2 regions of the Sphingobium wonjuense genome follow, and region 1 is predicted to be linked to the other one. Evidence: riboswitches for the same ligand, from Rfam matches in the RefSeq annotation. Region 1 holds a riboswitch; the other holds the start of a gene.
The links. A riboswitch is a leader RNA that binds a small molecule or an ion and turns the genes downstream of it on or off. The one in region 1 is predicted to bind cobalamin.
Positions count from the first base shown of each region.

Region 2: linked by a shared signal. The riboswitch ahead of U5A82_RS00830 (TonB-dependent receptor) and the one ahead of U5A82_RS04765 (TonB-dependent receptor plug domain-containing protein) in region 1 are both predicted to bind cobalamin.

Region 1 is NZ_JAYKZY010000002.1:189,632-197,578, forward strand. It holds gene U5A82_RS04755 (ribokinase) at 1-132, opposite strand, end outside; gene U5A82_RS04760 (LacI family DNA-binding transcriptional regulator) at 250-1,248, shown strand; cobalamin riboswitch at 1,384-1,624, shown strand; gene U5A82_RS04765 (TonB-dependent receptor plug domain-containing protein) at 1,826-3,772, shown strand; gene cobW (cobalamin biosynthesis protein CobW) at 3,833-4,867, shown strand; gene cobN (cobaltochelatase subunit CobN) at 4,867-7,947, shown strand, end outside.
Region 2 is NZ_JAYKZY010000001.1:158,966-166,912, reverse strand. It holds gene U5A82_RS00840 (HoxN/HupN/NixA family nickel/cobalt transporter) at 1-107, opposite strand, end outside; gene U5A82_RS00835 (peptidase) at 104-1,651, opposite strand; gene U5A82_RS00830 (TonB-dependent receptor) at 1,654-3,795, opposite strand; cobalamin riboswitch at 3,968-4,202, opposite strand; gene U5A82_RS00825 (hypothetical protein) at 4,607-5,104, opposite strand; gene U5A82_RS00820 (hypothetical protein) at 5,167-5,346, shown strand; gene U5A82_RS00815 (hypothetical protein) at 5,343-5,573, shown strand; gene U5A82_RS00810 (imm11 family protein) at 5,552-6,313, opposite strand; gene U5A82_RS00805 (TetR/AcrR family transcriptional regulator) at 6,482-7,045, opposite strand; gene U5A82_RS00800 (glutathione S-transferase family protein) at 7,152-7,844, shown strand.

The sequences.
Region 1 (7,947 bases):
ATTGCCGCCCTTGCCACCCGCACTCACTGACAGACGATCCGCCAGCACCGTCTCACCCGGCGTGGGGAAGGTCGCGACATGGAACGAGAAATCCGTATTCAAGCTGCCGAGAACGACAATATCAAAAGCCATCTGCCATTTGCCATGAAACGTTTCACTTAATATGGTGGATATGATGTTTGAAGTCCGTTAGCAAGTCCATGCCGTGACGATCCATTCGTCCGGGTGAGCATCGACGGAAGGGCGATCTTGGCGAAGCGCATTACATTGAAGGATGTCGCAAAGGCGGCCGGGGTTTCGCTGGCCAGTGCGTCCTATGCCGTGAACAGGACAGGATCGTTGGGCGAGGAGTCGCGCATTCGTATCCTGCGCGTCGCAGAAGACCTCGGATACCGCCAGAATATGAGCGCGAAGGCGACGCGGACGGGAAAGACCGGAACGATCGGACTCGTCGTTCCCGATCTGACCAACCCGTTTTTCCCCACGCTCGCGCAATCCGTCGTGCAGCGCGCGCGCCACCACGACTATAGCGTCTTCGTCACGGATACCGGGGGCGTCGACGACCTTGAGAAGGAAGTGCTGAAGGTTCTGGCGGAGCGTGGCGTGGACGGCATCGTCTGGTTCCCGATCCGCGACGTCGACACGGCGGGTGCCAGCATCGCCGATATCCCGACGATCGTCGTCGATCGATCGGTGCCGGGTTTCGAGACGATCCAGGCCGACTATGCCGGCGGCGGCCGCGCGGCGATCGCGCACCTCATCGAACTGGGCCACCGTCATATCGGCGTGATCTGCGGACCGATGGATATCGCCAGCATGCGCGACCGGTGCGAAGCGGCGATCCAGACAATCCGGTCCCAGGCGGAATTGAGCTTCGTCGTCGAGAACAGCTTCTCGATCGATCTGGACGGTCAAGTCGTCGATGCGCTCGATGCCGGCACGGCCACGGCGGTGTTCGTGGGCGCCGATCTGATCGCGCTCGGCGTGATGCGGCATGTCCAGGCGCGAGGGCAGCGGGTCCCGGAGGATCTCTCGGTCATCGGCTTCGACGACATCCCGTGGGCCGCGATGAGCACGCCGCCGTTGACGACGATCGAAATGCCTGTGGAGGACATGGCAGGCGAAGCGGTGGACGCACTGGTGCGTCGGATCGAGGATCAGATCCATCTCAAACGGCGCGTCATCCTGGAAACGGTGATGATCGAACGATGCTCGACCGCACCGCATCCCCAGGTCGCGATTAGCTGAACAGCCTTTCCGAATTTCCCGCACCCCCTCAAACGGTCATCTTCCCGTTCGAGCATTCCTGCAATACGGGCCGCAATCTCCAATTGGCATTATCGACAAACCGCCCTATGAGCGCGAACGAGCGGGCGCTACGCGCCTGATCATGATCGCGCCGGTGCCTCGAAAGAGGCTTAAAATGGGAAGGCGGTGCGGATGGTCCTCCATCCAAATCCGCAGCTGTCCCTGCAACTGTAAGCGGCGAGCGCGATGCACATCGCGCCCTTTGTGAAAAAGGGGCGCAGCCACTGGGCTGGACGATCTGTCCTGAAGGCCTGGGAAGGCGTGCATCAAGCCCTGACCCGCGAGCCAGGAGACCTGCCGGCGTTTTGGTCGCTCTTGCCTGGGTCCAGGGGATGGTCGAGGCACGGTATGTTTCCGTCTGAGCGACGAGTGTGTGCGGCTGGGGCCGTGCGGTCACGCGTCCATGGGCGAGCGCCCGATCATGGCGCTTGCCCGGCTACCGCTTGTCGTCGGCTCCAGGCCGCCGACTGAGCGGCGCGCCCCCGCCCAGGTTGCTCTGGCGCTTGAGGGGGTAGTTATGACCAAGATTTTTGCCATATCCGTTTCGATATTCGCCGTCGCCAGCAGCGGCGCGGCGCTCGCCCAATCCAACCCGACCCTGCCGACCACGAACGACAAGGGCGAGACGATCGTCGTCACGGCTTCCCGGTCGGGCGATGCGGTGCGCGTGGACCAGCTGGGCGCTTCGGTCACCGTGCTGGACGCGCAGGCGCTCGAAACCCGCCAGACTCGCATCGTGTCCGACATCCTGCGCGACGTTCCGGGTGTGGCGGTCAGTCGCACCGGTGCGATCGGCGGCTTTACGCAGGTTCGTATTCGTGGGTCGGAAAGCAATCACGTCCTCGTCCTCATCGACGGGATCGAGGCGTCCGATCCCTATTATGGCGAATATGATTTCGGTACGCTGATCGCCGATCCTGCGGCCAAGGTGGAAGTGCTGCGCGGCCAGCAATCCTCGCTCTACGGGTCTGATGCGATCGGTGGCGTGATCCAATATATCACGCTCACCGGCGCGGAAGCTCCTGGCTTTTCCGCCCGTGCCGAAGGCGGATCGTTCGGCACCTTCACCGGCGGCGTTCGCGCGGCCGGGGTCAGCGGCACGCTCGACTATGCGCTTTCCGGCTCCTATTATCGCACCGATGGCATAGCGACCGCGCGCTATGGCACGCGCAAATTGGGTTCGGACAGCGCGGGCCTGAGCGCCAAGCTGATCTGGTCGCCTGCCGACAATGTGAAGATCACTGGCGTCGCCCGCTACAGCCTGACCGACGCCGACACCGACGACACCGAATTTGATCCGTCCAGTCCTCTGTTCGGCTATGTGGTCGACACGCCCGGCATGCGCTTCAAGAACCAGGCCTTTTACGGCCTTGTCCGCGCCGAGTTGACCGCGCTCGATGGCCGCTGGACCAATGCCGTGTCGGCCCAGTTGGCGGACACCACGCGCAAGGGCTACACCGCTTTCGGGCGCAATGCGGGCGACAAGGGGCAGCGCTATAAAGGCAGCGCGGAATCCAGCCTGCGTTTCGGCACGGACAGCGTCGCCCTCCGTCTGACCGCCGCCGTCGATGTGGAGCGCGAGCAGTTCCAGAACACCACACCCTCCGCCTTCGTCTTTCGGGGCAAGCGACACACGGACAATGTCGGTCTGGTCGGGCAATATGAACTGTTGGTCGATGACGCCCTGTCGCTGGGCGCGTCGATCCGCCGGGACGAAAACGACCGGTTCGACGATGTCACGACCTGGCGCGCGCAGGGCAGCTATCGCTTCGCCACCGGCACCCGCATCCGCGGCGCCTATGGCACCGGCGTCAAGAATCCGGGCTATTACGAACTCTATGGCTATTCGGATGGCCGCTATATCGGCAACCCGAACCTGAAGCCGGAAAAGTCGGAAGGCTGGGAAGCCGGGATCGAGCAGAGCTTCGGCGACAATCTGGCGACGGTCGGCGCGACCTATTTCGATTCGCGGCTGAAGGATGAAATCTTCACCAGCTATCCCGCGCCGACCTTCGTCGCGACCCCGGACAATCGCACCACCCGGTCGAAACAGTGCGGCGTCGAAGTGTTCGTCAGCGCCCGGCCGGTCCCGCAGATCCGGCTGGACGCAGCCTACACCTATCTCAAGGCGCGGGAAAATGGCGTCGAGGAAGTCCGCCGCCCCAGGCATGTCGCCAGCTTCAACGCAACCGTCTTCAGCAAGGACGAGCGTTTCTCCGGTACGCTGACCATGCGCTATAACGGGCGGCAGAGCGACGTCGCCTTCACCGACCCCAGCTATGTCCCGGTCGGCGTATCGCTCCGCGAATATGTGCTGGTGAACCTCAACGCCGAATATAAGCTCACCCCGGCCATCACCCTCTTCGGTCGCGTCGAAAATCTGGCGGACGAGGCGTACGAAGAGGTGTTCAGCTACGCCACCGCCGGTCGCGCGGGCTATGGCGGTGTGCGCGTCCGCTTCTGACCTGACCCCTGCGCCGCCGTCCGTCAGCGGCGCACAAGACCATCTGGAAGGAGAAGCCGCGTGAGCAAAGTGCCCACTACCGTCATCACGGGATTCCTGGGCGCGGGCAAGACCACGCTCGTCCGCCACCTGCTACAGAATGCGAAGGGGCGCCGCCTGGCGCTCATCATCAATGAATTTGGCGACGTCGGCGTCGATCGCGAACTGGTCAAGGGCTGCAACGACGCGGCCTGCCCGGAAGACGATATCGTCGAACTGGCCAATGGCTGCATCTGCTGTACCGTGGCCGACGATTTTCTGCCGACCATGCAGAAGCTGCTCGACCGGCCCAATCCGCCGGACCATATCATCATCGAAACCTCGGGCCTTGCCCTGCCGAAACCGCTGGTGAAGGCCTTCCAATGGCCCGACATCCGCACGCGGGCGACGGTCGATGGCGTGATCGCGCTGATCGATGCCGATGCGGTGGCGGCCGGTCGCTTCGCGACGGACGAAGCGGCGCTGGCGGCCGCCCGCGCGGCCGATCCCAATCTCGATCATGACAGCCCACTGGAGGAATTGTTCGAGGAGCAGCTGATCTGCGCCGACATGGTCGTGCTCAACAAGACCGACCTGGTCGATGCCGACAGCCTCCGCATGGTCGAAGCGCAAGTGAACGCCCATACCCGTCCCGGCGTGGGGATCGTGCGCGCAGCACAGGGTGCGGTCGATCCGGCGGCACTGTTGGGACTGACCGCAGCGGCCGAGGATGATCTGGACGCTCGCCCGTCGCATATCGATGGCATGGAGGATCATGACCATGACGATTTCGACAGCTTCATCCTGTCGGGTGGCGACGTCGCGGATGTGGACGCACTGATCGCTGGCCTGGGTGAAACGATCGCCGCGCATGACGTGCTGCGGATCAAGGGCATGGTGTCGGTCGCGGGCAAAGCGTCCCGCCTCGTCATCCAGGCCGTCGGCCCGCGCATCCAGCATTATTTCGACCGCGCGTGGAAGGACGGCGAAGCCCGCCACACCCAATTGGTGGTGATCGGCCAGAAGGGCCTGGATCGCGCGGCGATCGAACAGGCGCTGAAGGCGGTCATCGGCTGATGCATCTGCTGTCCGCCACACCGGGAATGATATCCAGCGGTGACGAGGCGATCGACCTCGGCCAGTCGCCCGGCGATATCGTGATCCTGACCGTGGCGGACAGCGAACTGGCCTGCTTCGCCAAGGCGGCGGCCGCGCTGCCCGCTGGCGCGCCCAGCGTCCGCCTCGCCAACCTGCTGCAACTGCGCCATCCCTATTCGGTCGACCTCTATGTCGAAAAGGTGATCGCTCATGCGCAATTCGTTTGCGTCATCCTGCTCGGTGGCAAGAGCTACTGGCCCTATGGCATAGACGAAATCGCGCAGGTGGCGCGAACGCGCGGTATCGCCTTCGCCGCGATAGCCGACGGGCGGGAGGATGATCCCTCTCTCGACCGCGCCTCGACCGTGCCTGCCGAACGCATCGCCCGGCTGCGCGACTATCTGCGGCAGGGCGGCGCCGCCAACGCACTGGCCTTTCTGCGCACCGCCGCGCGGACCATCGGGCGGGATGCGGGGACGCCTGACGATCCCGTCCCGGTCGCCGACGCGGGTCTCTATGTGCCGGGGATCGACCGCCCAGGATTGTCCGACCTGCGCCGCCGCTGGAGGCCGGATGCGCCTGTCGCCTGCCTGGTCTTCTACCGCGCCTTGATGGTCGCCGGGACGCTGGACGCGGTCGACGCGATGATCGCCGCGCTCGAAGCGCGTGGCTTCAACGTCGCGCCCGTCCATGTCCGCGCCTTGCGCGAACCTTTCGCCATGGACTGGCTGGGCAGCCTGCTCAGTGAAGTGGCGCCGGACGTGATCGTCAATGCCACCAGCTTTGCGGCATCCTCGACCTCCGAACCACGCACCGCCAGCGTGCTGGAACGCGCCGACTGCCCGATTCTTCAGGTCGCCTTCGCAGGCGTGGAGGAAGGGGATTGGCAGGCATCGGCGCGCGGCCTTGGCCCTCGCGATCTCGCCATGAACGTGGCGCTGCCCGAAGTGGACGGCCGCATCTTCACCCGCGCCGTCGCCTTCAAGGCGGCCGAGCAATTCGACGCGGTCACGCAATGCGGCATCGTCGTCCCGCGCGTCGCGCCGGATCGCGTGGCCTTCGTCGCCGACCTTGCGGCCAATTGGGCAGACTTGCGTAGCACGCCGCCAGTCCGGCGACGTATCGCATTAGTCCTCGCCAACTATCCCAATCGCGACGGACGTATCGGCAATGGCGTCGGCCTGGACACGCCCGCCAGCGCCGCCGCAATCCTCGCTGCGCTGGCCGGGGCGGGCTATAATATCGGCGATGCGCCGACAGATGGCGCCGCCCTGATGCGCCTCATGACCGGCGGCGTGACCAACGATCTTTCGTCGCTCGGTCGCCCCGGCGAAGTGTCTCTACCGATCGCCGTCTATCGCACCGCCTTCGCCGCCATTCCGGCCGAAGCGCGCGCCGCCATGCTGGATCGCTGGGGCGAACCGGAAGCCGATCCCTTCGTGCGCGACGGGGCTTTCCGCCTCGCCGTGCATCGCTTCGCTGGTGTCGCTTTCGCTGTTCAACCGGCGCGCGGCTACCATATCGACCCCAAGGAAAGCTATCACGATCCGGCGCTGCCGCCGCCCCATGCCTATCTGGCCTTCCATCTCTGGCTGGCAAAGGATTTCGGCGCGCAGGCGGTGGTGCATGTCGGCAAACATGGCAATCTGGAATGGCTGCCGGGCAAGGCGGTTTCGCTCTCGCAAACCTGTTTTCCGGAAATCTGTGCTGGCCCCCTGCCGCAACTCTATCCCTTCATCGTCAACGATCCGGGCGAAGGCACGCAGGCGAAGCGGCGCATCGGCGCGGTGATCGTCGATCATCTGACGCCGCCTTTGACCCGCGCCGAAAGCTACGGGCCGCTCAAGCAACTCGAAGCGCTCGTGGACGAATATTATCTCGCCGCCGGGATGGACCCGCGCCGGATTGATCGCTTGCGGCGCGACATCATCGATCTCGCGCGTAGTCAGGGTTTGGACAAGGATGCCGGAGCGCAGGGCGAAGGCGACGACGCGCTTTCAGCCATCGACAATTATCTGTGCGAACTGAAGGAATTGCAGATCCGCGATGGTCTGCACATCTTCACCCGCTCGCCCGAAGGCACGCTGCGCCGCGACCTGCTCGTCGCGATGGCCCGCACGTCGCGGGGGCTGGACCATGATGGGCAGGCGTCTTTGCTGCGGGCAATGGCGCAGGATCTGGACCTCGATTTCGATCCGCTCGAATGCCGCATGGCCGATCGCTGGGATGGGCCGCATCCGCAGATATTGGCGGAAAGGACGACCGATCCCTGGCGAACGCTCGGCGATACGGTCGAACGCCTCGAACTGTTGGCGCAACTGCTGGTGGAGGGCATGGCGGCTCCCGGCCCGCGCAGCGCCGCCGTGATGGCGTCGGTCGCCGACGATCTCGCGCCGCGGGTCGATCGCTGTGGCGCGCAGGAAGCGGCGGGTCTGCTCGCGGGTCTGGATGGCCGCTTCGTCCTGCCCGGCCCGTCGGGCGCGCCGACTCGCGGTCGGCCCGATGTGCTGCCTACGGGGCGCAATTTCTTCTCGGTCGACACCCGCGCGGTGCCCACGGCAGTCGCGTGGGAATTGGGGAAGAAGTCCGCGCAACTTCTGGTCGAAGATTATTTCCAGCGTGAGGGCGAATATCCCGGCGCGATCGCCCTGTCCGCTTGGGGTACCGCCAATATGCGCACCGGTGGCGACGACATCGCGCAGGCGCTGGCTTTGATGGGGGTGCGCCCCCGCTGGGACTGGACATCGGGTCGCGTCGTCGGGTTCGAGATGATGACCGTGACCGAACTCGGCCGTCCGCGCGTCGATGTCACCCTGCGCGTCTCCGGCTTTTTCCGCGACGCCTTTCCCGAACAGATCGACCTTGTCGACAGTGCCGCGCGCGCCGTCATGGCGCTGGACGAGCCGGAAGAAGATAATCCCGCCGCCGCGCGCCACGCCCGCGAAACTGCGGCGCTCATCGATCAGGGGCAGGGCGCGGACGTGGCCGCCCGGCGCGCGGGCGCGCGCGTCTTCGGATCGAAGCCGGGCGCCTATGGTGCGGGTCTCCAGGCGATGATC
Region 2 (7,947 bases), on a different contig from region 1:
CTATAGGCCCAGATCCACACGGCAATGTTGGCGGCAATCAACCCCGTAAACAAAGCGCCGATCCGGCGGCGCAAGGATAGGGACGCCGATGCGACAGATGCGATCATGACGGACTCCGTGAACGAAGGAAAAATGGGCGGCGTGAGCGCCGCCGCCGGATACGCCGCAAGTCGCGGCCAAGTTTGCGCAGGCCCATCCACGCCCCGGTGCCGCAGACCAGCGTGACCGCCGCCAGCAAGGGCAGGATAAGGATGTAGCGCAGCGAACCTTGGCGCAGGCCGGGCAGGTCAAAGCTGTGCGGCGCGTTCCACAGCCAGCGTCCGGCGCGTCCCCTGCCATCGACTGCACGCAGCAAAGTGCCCGATGCCCCGTCAATATAAAGACGCGTGGTCTGCGGATCGGCCAGCACCGCACGCCACACCGGCAATCGCACCGGCTGCTTGTGGGCATAGTAATAGCTGTCGCCCGCAGGCAGCAGATCAAGCGAGGCGACGCGCGGGCCGTTCCGCAATGCTGCCGCCACATCCGCCTGCGTCAGGGGCGCTAGCCTGCCCGCACTGTCGATCCGCACCCTGCGCCCATCGGCGGCAATGGCCACCAACGCCAGTTTCCCGCCGAGTGGGGCGCTTTCCACCCGGACCGTATCGCTGGGGAACTGGCTGGCCAGCGCGGTTCGCATGTCGGCCCAGAGCATCGATCCGGCCAGACGCTGACGTTCGATCAGTCCGGCCTCACTGTCGAACAGCCCCCATGGGCTCATCGAGAACAACCCGCTGCCGACCCACGTCAGCGTGAGCAGGCCAAACACCAGCCCGGCCATATGATGCCCCCACCACAGCCCGCGATAGGGCGAGCCGAACGCTCCGTCCTTGCCGCGTCGCAAGCGGCTGATCCCGATCCAGATTCCGGTGACGGTCAGGAAGCAACCGGTCAGCGAAGTCCAGATGACCACCTGGCTCCACGCCGCCGGGTTCTGGCGCAGCACCGTCGGGTAAAGCCAGTGCGGCACCGCGCCCAGCCAGCCCCAGAACCGCTCAAACCGTGTGGTCTGCTGCACGATTTCGCCAGTCAGGCCCGCGATATAGGCCGTCGATCCTGCGGCATCGGCATAGTCGACCCGGTACAGCGGGCGGTTGGCGCGAAAGGCTTGAACGGTCCATTGATCGACTGAAATCGGTGTGATCGCGGTTACTGCTCCGGCAATGCCGACGTTTCGCCCGAATTCCGCCCCGACCTTGCCAAGGTCTTTACGGGACAGCAGCGCCAAGGGCGACCCGGACGCAAGGTCATAGTTCTGCGGTGAGGCGCGCATCTGCCAGATCGCGCGCGCATCGCTTTTTTTGGGGACCACCCGCAGCACCGGCCTGCCCGCGACCATCTCAAGCCGGGCCGAAGCCAGTCTGGCATCAGGTGCCAGCCCAATTCGGGCCAGACTGCCACCGGTCGGCAAGTGCAAGGGAGACAAGCCCCGCAGTTGCTCGGTCGGCAGCAGCCGTGGATAATCGACGAAAAGCATCACGAACCCGGTGAGGCACCATAGCGTCATCACCGTACCGATGATGACGCCCATCCAGCGATGCATGAGGAGCAGCGCCCGCAACAGCCGCCCCCGCCTGCGCGCCACCACCACAGGTTGCGTGCCGTCATGCACGGTCAGAACCGCGCGCTGATCGACACATCAATCGAGCGTGGTCGCCCGATTAGCCACTGCTCGTCATTATAGGTGGTGGTCGCGTAATCCTTGTCGAACAGATTATAGGCCCGCAGGTTTGCCGCGACATTCTTCGTCACCGCAAACGAAATGCTCCCATCCACCACCGCGTAGCCAGGCACCCGGAATTGATTGGCGTTGTCGGAGTAAGTCTTGCCGACATAACGCAGGCCAAGGCGTGTCTGGAGACGTCCAGTCACATTGTAACGCAGCCAGAGATTAGCTGTGGCTTCGGGCACATTGGGCGGAGTTTTACCGTTGAACGACGTGCCACCGCTCAGGAACTCGTCGAAACGCGCGGCGAGGATCGTCCCGTTGGCATCGATCCCGAAGCCCCCGGGAAGATCCAGCGTCAGCGAGGCCTCCAGCCCTTTCGCCGAACGTTGCCCTACTTGGTCCTGCCTTGGTGGGAGGCTGCCCGGAACCGTGACAAGCAGGTTCTTCTTGACGATCCGGTAGGCCACGAAACTCGCCAATCCGCGTCCGCCAAGGAAGCTGGCCTTGATGCCGGCCTCGATCTGATCGCCCGTGCTGTTCTTGAACGCGGCCTGCCCGATGGAGAAGGTGATCAACGAACCGAGCGGATCGACCGCCGTCGCATACTGACCGTAAAGCGATAGTGCAGGGCTCGGTTGGTAGACCGCTCCTACCCGCCAGGTGACATTGTGCAGCGTCTTGTCGAGTCGCAACGTCTCGGTCGCCACGCCGACGGTATCATAGCTGTTGACGTAGCGTTTGATGTTGGCGTGGTCGTAGTTGATCCCGACCGACAGCGACAATTGATCGCTGAGTGTCAGGCGGTCTTCCGCGAAGAAGGAATATTGCCGCGTCCGGGTGCGATATTGGGGTCGCACACCGAACGTGTTGTAATAGAGGCCCGGGTCAAACACGAACGGATCGACCGGATCGGCGAAACCGGCAGGTGCCGGATCGGAATCGAAATCGTTCGCGTGCCTGAAACTGATTGCGTTGACGTCGAAGCCAACCAGCAACTCGTTTGTCAGGCCACCCCATTCGCTGCGGATCGTGACGTCGCCCTGATTGCCGACCTGGGTCTGACGATGGTCGATGCCGAACAAGTCGAACCGGTCGATCCTCCCCGTGACGCCGTTCCAGAAATAGCTCTCCAGATTGCGCCACTTGCGATCGGTGGTCAGCCGGTAGGCGGTGTTGCGGACGCTGATGTCGGCGCTAGGCACCCATTCTATCTTAAGGGTGGTCCGGTTGTCCTTGAAGCGCATCAGCGCGTCGGTGACGTTGTAGTTTCGGCGCTTGTTGCGATCATTGATTCTGCCATTGATCAGCGGCGTACCGAAATAGGGCATCGGCTCCTGGTCGCTGTAATCGTCGGACAGGGTGATGGTCAGCCTATCGCTGGGGCGTAGCTGCACCGAGCCGGATATGGCCAGCCCCTTCGAATTCCCGCGATCGACCCAGCCGTCCGACTGTGTACGGCTGATGTCGAAATGATAGGCGATCAGCTCGTTGACCGGCCCACCAACGCTGGCCGCGATGCGCCAGCTATCTTGGGAACCGTAACCGGCTTCCGCTTCGAACTCGGTGCGGTCAGTATTCGGCTTCTTCGAAATGACGTTGACGGCGCCCCCGATCGCACCCTGGCCGTAAAGGACCGATGCAGGGCCGCGCAGCACCTCTATTCGCTCCACTGTCCAGGGATCGGTTGGAAAAGTCACCGTTCCCGCACCGGGATAGAGGCGAACACCGTCATAGAGTTGCATGACGGATCCGGGTCCGCTAAAGCCCCGTGCGGCAAGACCAGTGCCTCCGTTGCCCGGATTGGCCACCGAACTTATGCCCGTCGCCCGCGTTACCGCATCAATGATCGAGATATCCCCGCGCGCGCGGATAACGTCGCCCGACAGCGTCTCGACACTGGCCGGCGTCTCGAGGATGGTCAGACCGAGACGACTTCCCGTTTGCGTAGGAACATTAGCATCGTCGGTGCGAGTGCCCAGCACGAGGATATCGGACTTGTCGGCTCCCTCTGATGCATCTTCGGCATGGGCAAAGGCAGGCAAAAGGAGCGCGGCGAGCGCGGTGCTGGAAAGAATAGTCTTGATCACAAATCGTCCTCTGGCGTCTTGCGACGTGGCCGGGGCAAACCCGCGCGAACGGGCGACACGCGCGGCGGTCGAACGCCATGGGCGACCAACGCACGTCTCCGATGCGGCCCCCGCCGCTCGTTCGTCGCTCAGACGGAGTTCACCGTGCCGCGGCCATCCTCTGGACCAAGGCAAGAGCGACCAGACGCCGGCAGGTCTCCTGGCTCGCGGGTCACAGCTTGATGCACGCCTTCCCAAACCTCGCATGATTTAGCGTCCGGCCCAGTGGCTGCCCCTTCAAAGAGAGACTATGTGCATCGCGCTATCCGCTTACAGTTGCAGAGACAGCCGCGGATTTGGAAGGAAACCCTCCGCACCGCATTCCCGATTAAGCCCCTTTCGGGGACACCGGCGCGATCAATGAAAGCGGATGTAGCCCCGCTTTCAAAGCTTCGCATAGTGGAACAGCCTATCAATGCCAAGCCTGTCACAGGGCGCTATCAAAATTGGGGCAGTTTGCTGGGAGCGTCCGCTTCAGTTCGCGGCAACAAGGTTGACCAATCCGGCAACTTCGAAATCAACATCTCGATAATGACATCGTGTCTCGGAATGAGCCGCTCGAAATGAAACGCGTTCGCGCCTTCTTATCCGATACCGCGCGCTTATAGAAAGCCCGTCTGAGCTTCAGCCTGATCGCCCTCATGTCCATGGTCACGAGCATTACGCTAGCTCTCAAGAGGCAATGACAGCTGATAGCCTATTCGATCCTAGTCAAAAAAACGCGCCGTTGCCGACGCGATGATTTCTCTCGGACGTTCGATTTCCAGCCCACCTAGCAGACAACTAGGATTTCGGCGTGCCAACCATCGGGCTTCATGTGGGCGACGTAGTTGGTCAGCCAGTCAAAACCCAGGCGAGGTAGAACAGCGTCACTGGCGCGCGCGGCCCTAGGCAAATCGATCTCGACCGACAGCCTCGGCTTGGCCGTGAGCCCCGGCGGCACGCCGTCGTAAGTCAGCGCATCTCTGAGCGGGCCGCAGTTGGCCGCTTCGAACCCGGCGCGCGTCTGAACGATCACGCTGCCTGCGGGACCGGAGCGGACGACGGCAGGCTCCTCGCGAACCTCGCCATTCTTGGGATACCGCCGCCGCAGAACGACGGGTCGGCCGAGCGCGCGAGCATAGAGGCTGCCCGGCGACAGCAATTCGGCGTCGAGGTTCTTCTCGCGCGCGCCGCCCGGCAGACCGAGCAAGATCGCACTCTCGAGCAACATGCCACCGGCGACGCCTTCGGAGCGGATGACGGCCTTACCCGCCGGAAGGTCGATCATCCGGCGCTCCGTGATCAGCGCGTATCCAGACAAACCTCAAGGCGATCTCAGCCAACCGCACCGTGATCATCATCGCGCACCGGCTGTCGGCCGTCCGGCAATGCGACAATCTGATTTCCTTGGAAGCCGGGCGGATCGTCGAGCGCGCTTCCCACGAGGAACTCCTGCGCAACAACGGCCGCTATGCCGATCTCCACCGGCGCCAGAGCGGCGGCGGCGTCGCGCAAGGTAACACGGCATGAGCGGATGGCGCCATCACTGGGACGTGCTGAAGGAAGCGCTAAGGGCCGACCGCGAGCGGCCCAAAATCTTTGTACCTTCCCGTGAATCCGATTTCCTCCCCGCCGCGCTCGAAGTCACCGAACGTCAGGCCGGGTCAAGGACTGGAGCATGCGCCCTCCTGTCGGCAAACATGGCGGACGGCGGCTATCGCCTGATTTCCGATATTCAGGTTTCCATCATGCGATAGGAATCGGGAACGCGAATGCCAGACTTCTCAATCTCTGCCCGCAACGCATCCGAAAAGCACAGCAAAATGTTAGTGAAACTCCGCTCCCGCCACAAATTCGCATTTCCAAAATTTTCTGCTGAAAGGGCTAGTCCAGAAATGCCTCTATTCAATTCTTTATAAGAATAAGTATTCGGATACTCTGGACCGTAGCCGCTCCACGAATCCCCCTGACTGTTCTCTGGCAAAAAGCTGTCAATAAATTGACCGATGACCATTGTGTAATATTGTCCGGGATAAATTTGACCGCGCGGCATGCGAATCTCAATCGGGAAAAACTGATGGATTCCGGGTTCAAGTCGCTCGATTATTTCTTTCAGGGCCTCATCCACTGCCACGATACCATCGTTCAACTCGATCAATGACCCGAGTGTTTGATAGCTCTTTTCGGCTGCAAAAGATCGCGGTGCCTCGTGGGGTTCAACCGGCCTGAAAGGCGGATAGTCCGGACTCCCCGGCCTCACCGTTCCCCGCTCTCTCGTAAATTTTCCGACAACAAAAGTGCCGTAGTTTCCGGCTCCATAACCGACGTGATTGTCGCCATAGTCGAACAGCCTCCGCTGCTCGTCAGGAATCTGCGCCAAGTAGTGAAGGCGAAGACGCTCGCTCCATCGACCATCCCGCGCCTTGGCGTCGAACTCAAAATCTCCGTCCGGCCAAAATTCACCGAAGTTGGAAGGTAAACTCATTCCCCAAACCATCACGCTGCCTCCTGCGCGCCGAAAAGGCTCGCAAAATCTCCGATATCTGAAAACTGATACTGGCAAGGCGTTAAGGTCTGCCTGTCATTGAACCGCCTGACGCCAAACACACGGCGGGCGACATGGCGGCAACCGCCTGATTTTCGATCATGGGCTGTGGCGGGCACGTTATTCCGGCAGGAGGCCAGCGGTGCGGTAAATATTGATTACCGAATCGTAGACCGAAATGTCTGCCCGGCTTCTTGATAGAAGTTGTGCGCCGACGATCGCCGCGAATATTGCACGTGCTTTCTGCTCGTTTACTTTGGAAGCAGCAAGCGCCGCAGCGGCCAGTTGTCTGCTCAGCCACGCGATGTTGACGTCGGCAAAAGCCTGAACCTCCTTCTTTATCGGTGCTGGCAGATCATCATACTCAGCGGCCATAAAGCTTCCAAGGCACATCCTGTTATCATTCTCCAGTGCCTTGCGAAACATATTGGGGTAGCGGCGCAGACTTTCGAGCGGGTCCTGCGTCTGGTCGGACAGCACGTCCAAAGCAGCGGCTGCGTCCTCCCAATAACGCCTTGCCACTGCAGCACCAAGTTCCGCTTTGGCCGGAAAATAATAGTGGATGCTGGCCGCCTTAATGCCGACCTCCGCTGCCAAATCGCGAAAGTTTAGCCCGCCATACCCATGTGCCTGAGCAGTTCGCCGTGCAGCATCCAGGATCAGTTCTCTTGTATTTACGGTCATCTGATATCCATGCGTTGGCTCGCCTATCAAATGACAGATAGGGCGTTGAAGTTCATCGGAGCCCCTGATAGCACATCTATCAATTGGCAGACAGATAGGATGAATTATGAAAATCTATGATCGTGAAGCTGCGCCACACCCAGCGCGCATTCGTATCGTGCTTGCCGAAAAGGGGCTGGACGAGCAGGTAGAGTTTGTCAGTATCGATCTTATCGCCGCAGAGCAGAAGCAGCCTGAGTTCCTGGCCATGAATCCGATCGGAAAAATCCCGGTTCTGGAGCTTGAAGACGGCACGATCATTTCTGAATCGACGGCTATCACGGAATATCTCGACAATCTGGATGGCAATCCGATCCTGACTGGCAAGACCCCGCGTGAAAAGGGCCTGATCCACATGATGCAGCGCCGTGCAGAGATGATGCTGATCGATGCCGTCGACGATTATTTCCATTATGGAACGCCTGGCCTTGGCGCAGCGCTGCGGCCATGGCGGATGCCTGACTGGAGCGGAGCGAAGGAATGGGGGCAGCGGCGGGGCGGATATGCCGTGGCTAATCTGCCGTACTTCAACGATATTTTGGCAAAACAAGCGTTCCTGGCGGGGGACGAGTTCTCGATGTCAGACATCACATTGTTCGCAGGCCTGATGTTTGCTGATCTCGTGGGTTTGCCGGTGGCTTCGGAACTTACCGCACTTCATAACTGGCGCGACAAGGTGTCCAACCGCCCCGCAGTGAAAAACCGCAGCGGGCAGACAATGCATCCGGAGGATTTGGCGCGTCACAGTGGCGCGGCGTAGCATTCTCGACCTATCTTTTTGCGACTGCTGGCGCGACCGGCGGCAATCACATGGCGCGCGGCATGGCGGCTATCGCCTGATTGTCGGGCGTTGGGGGCTGTAC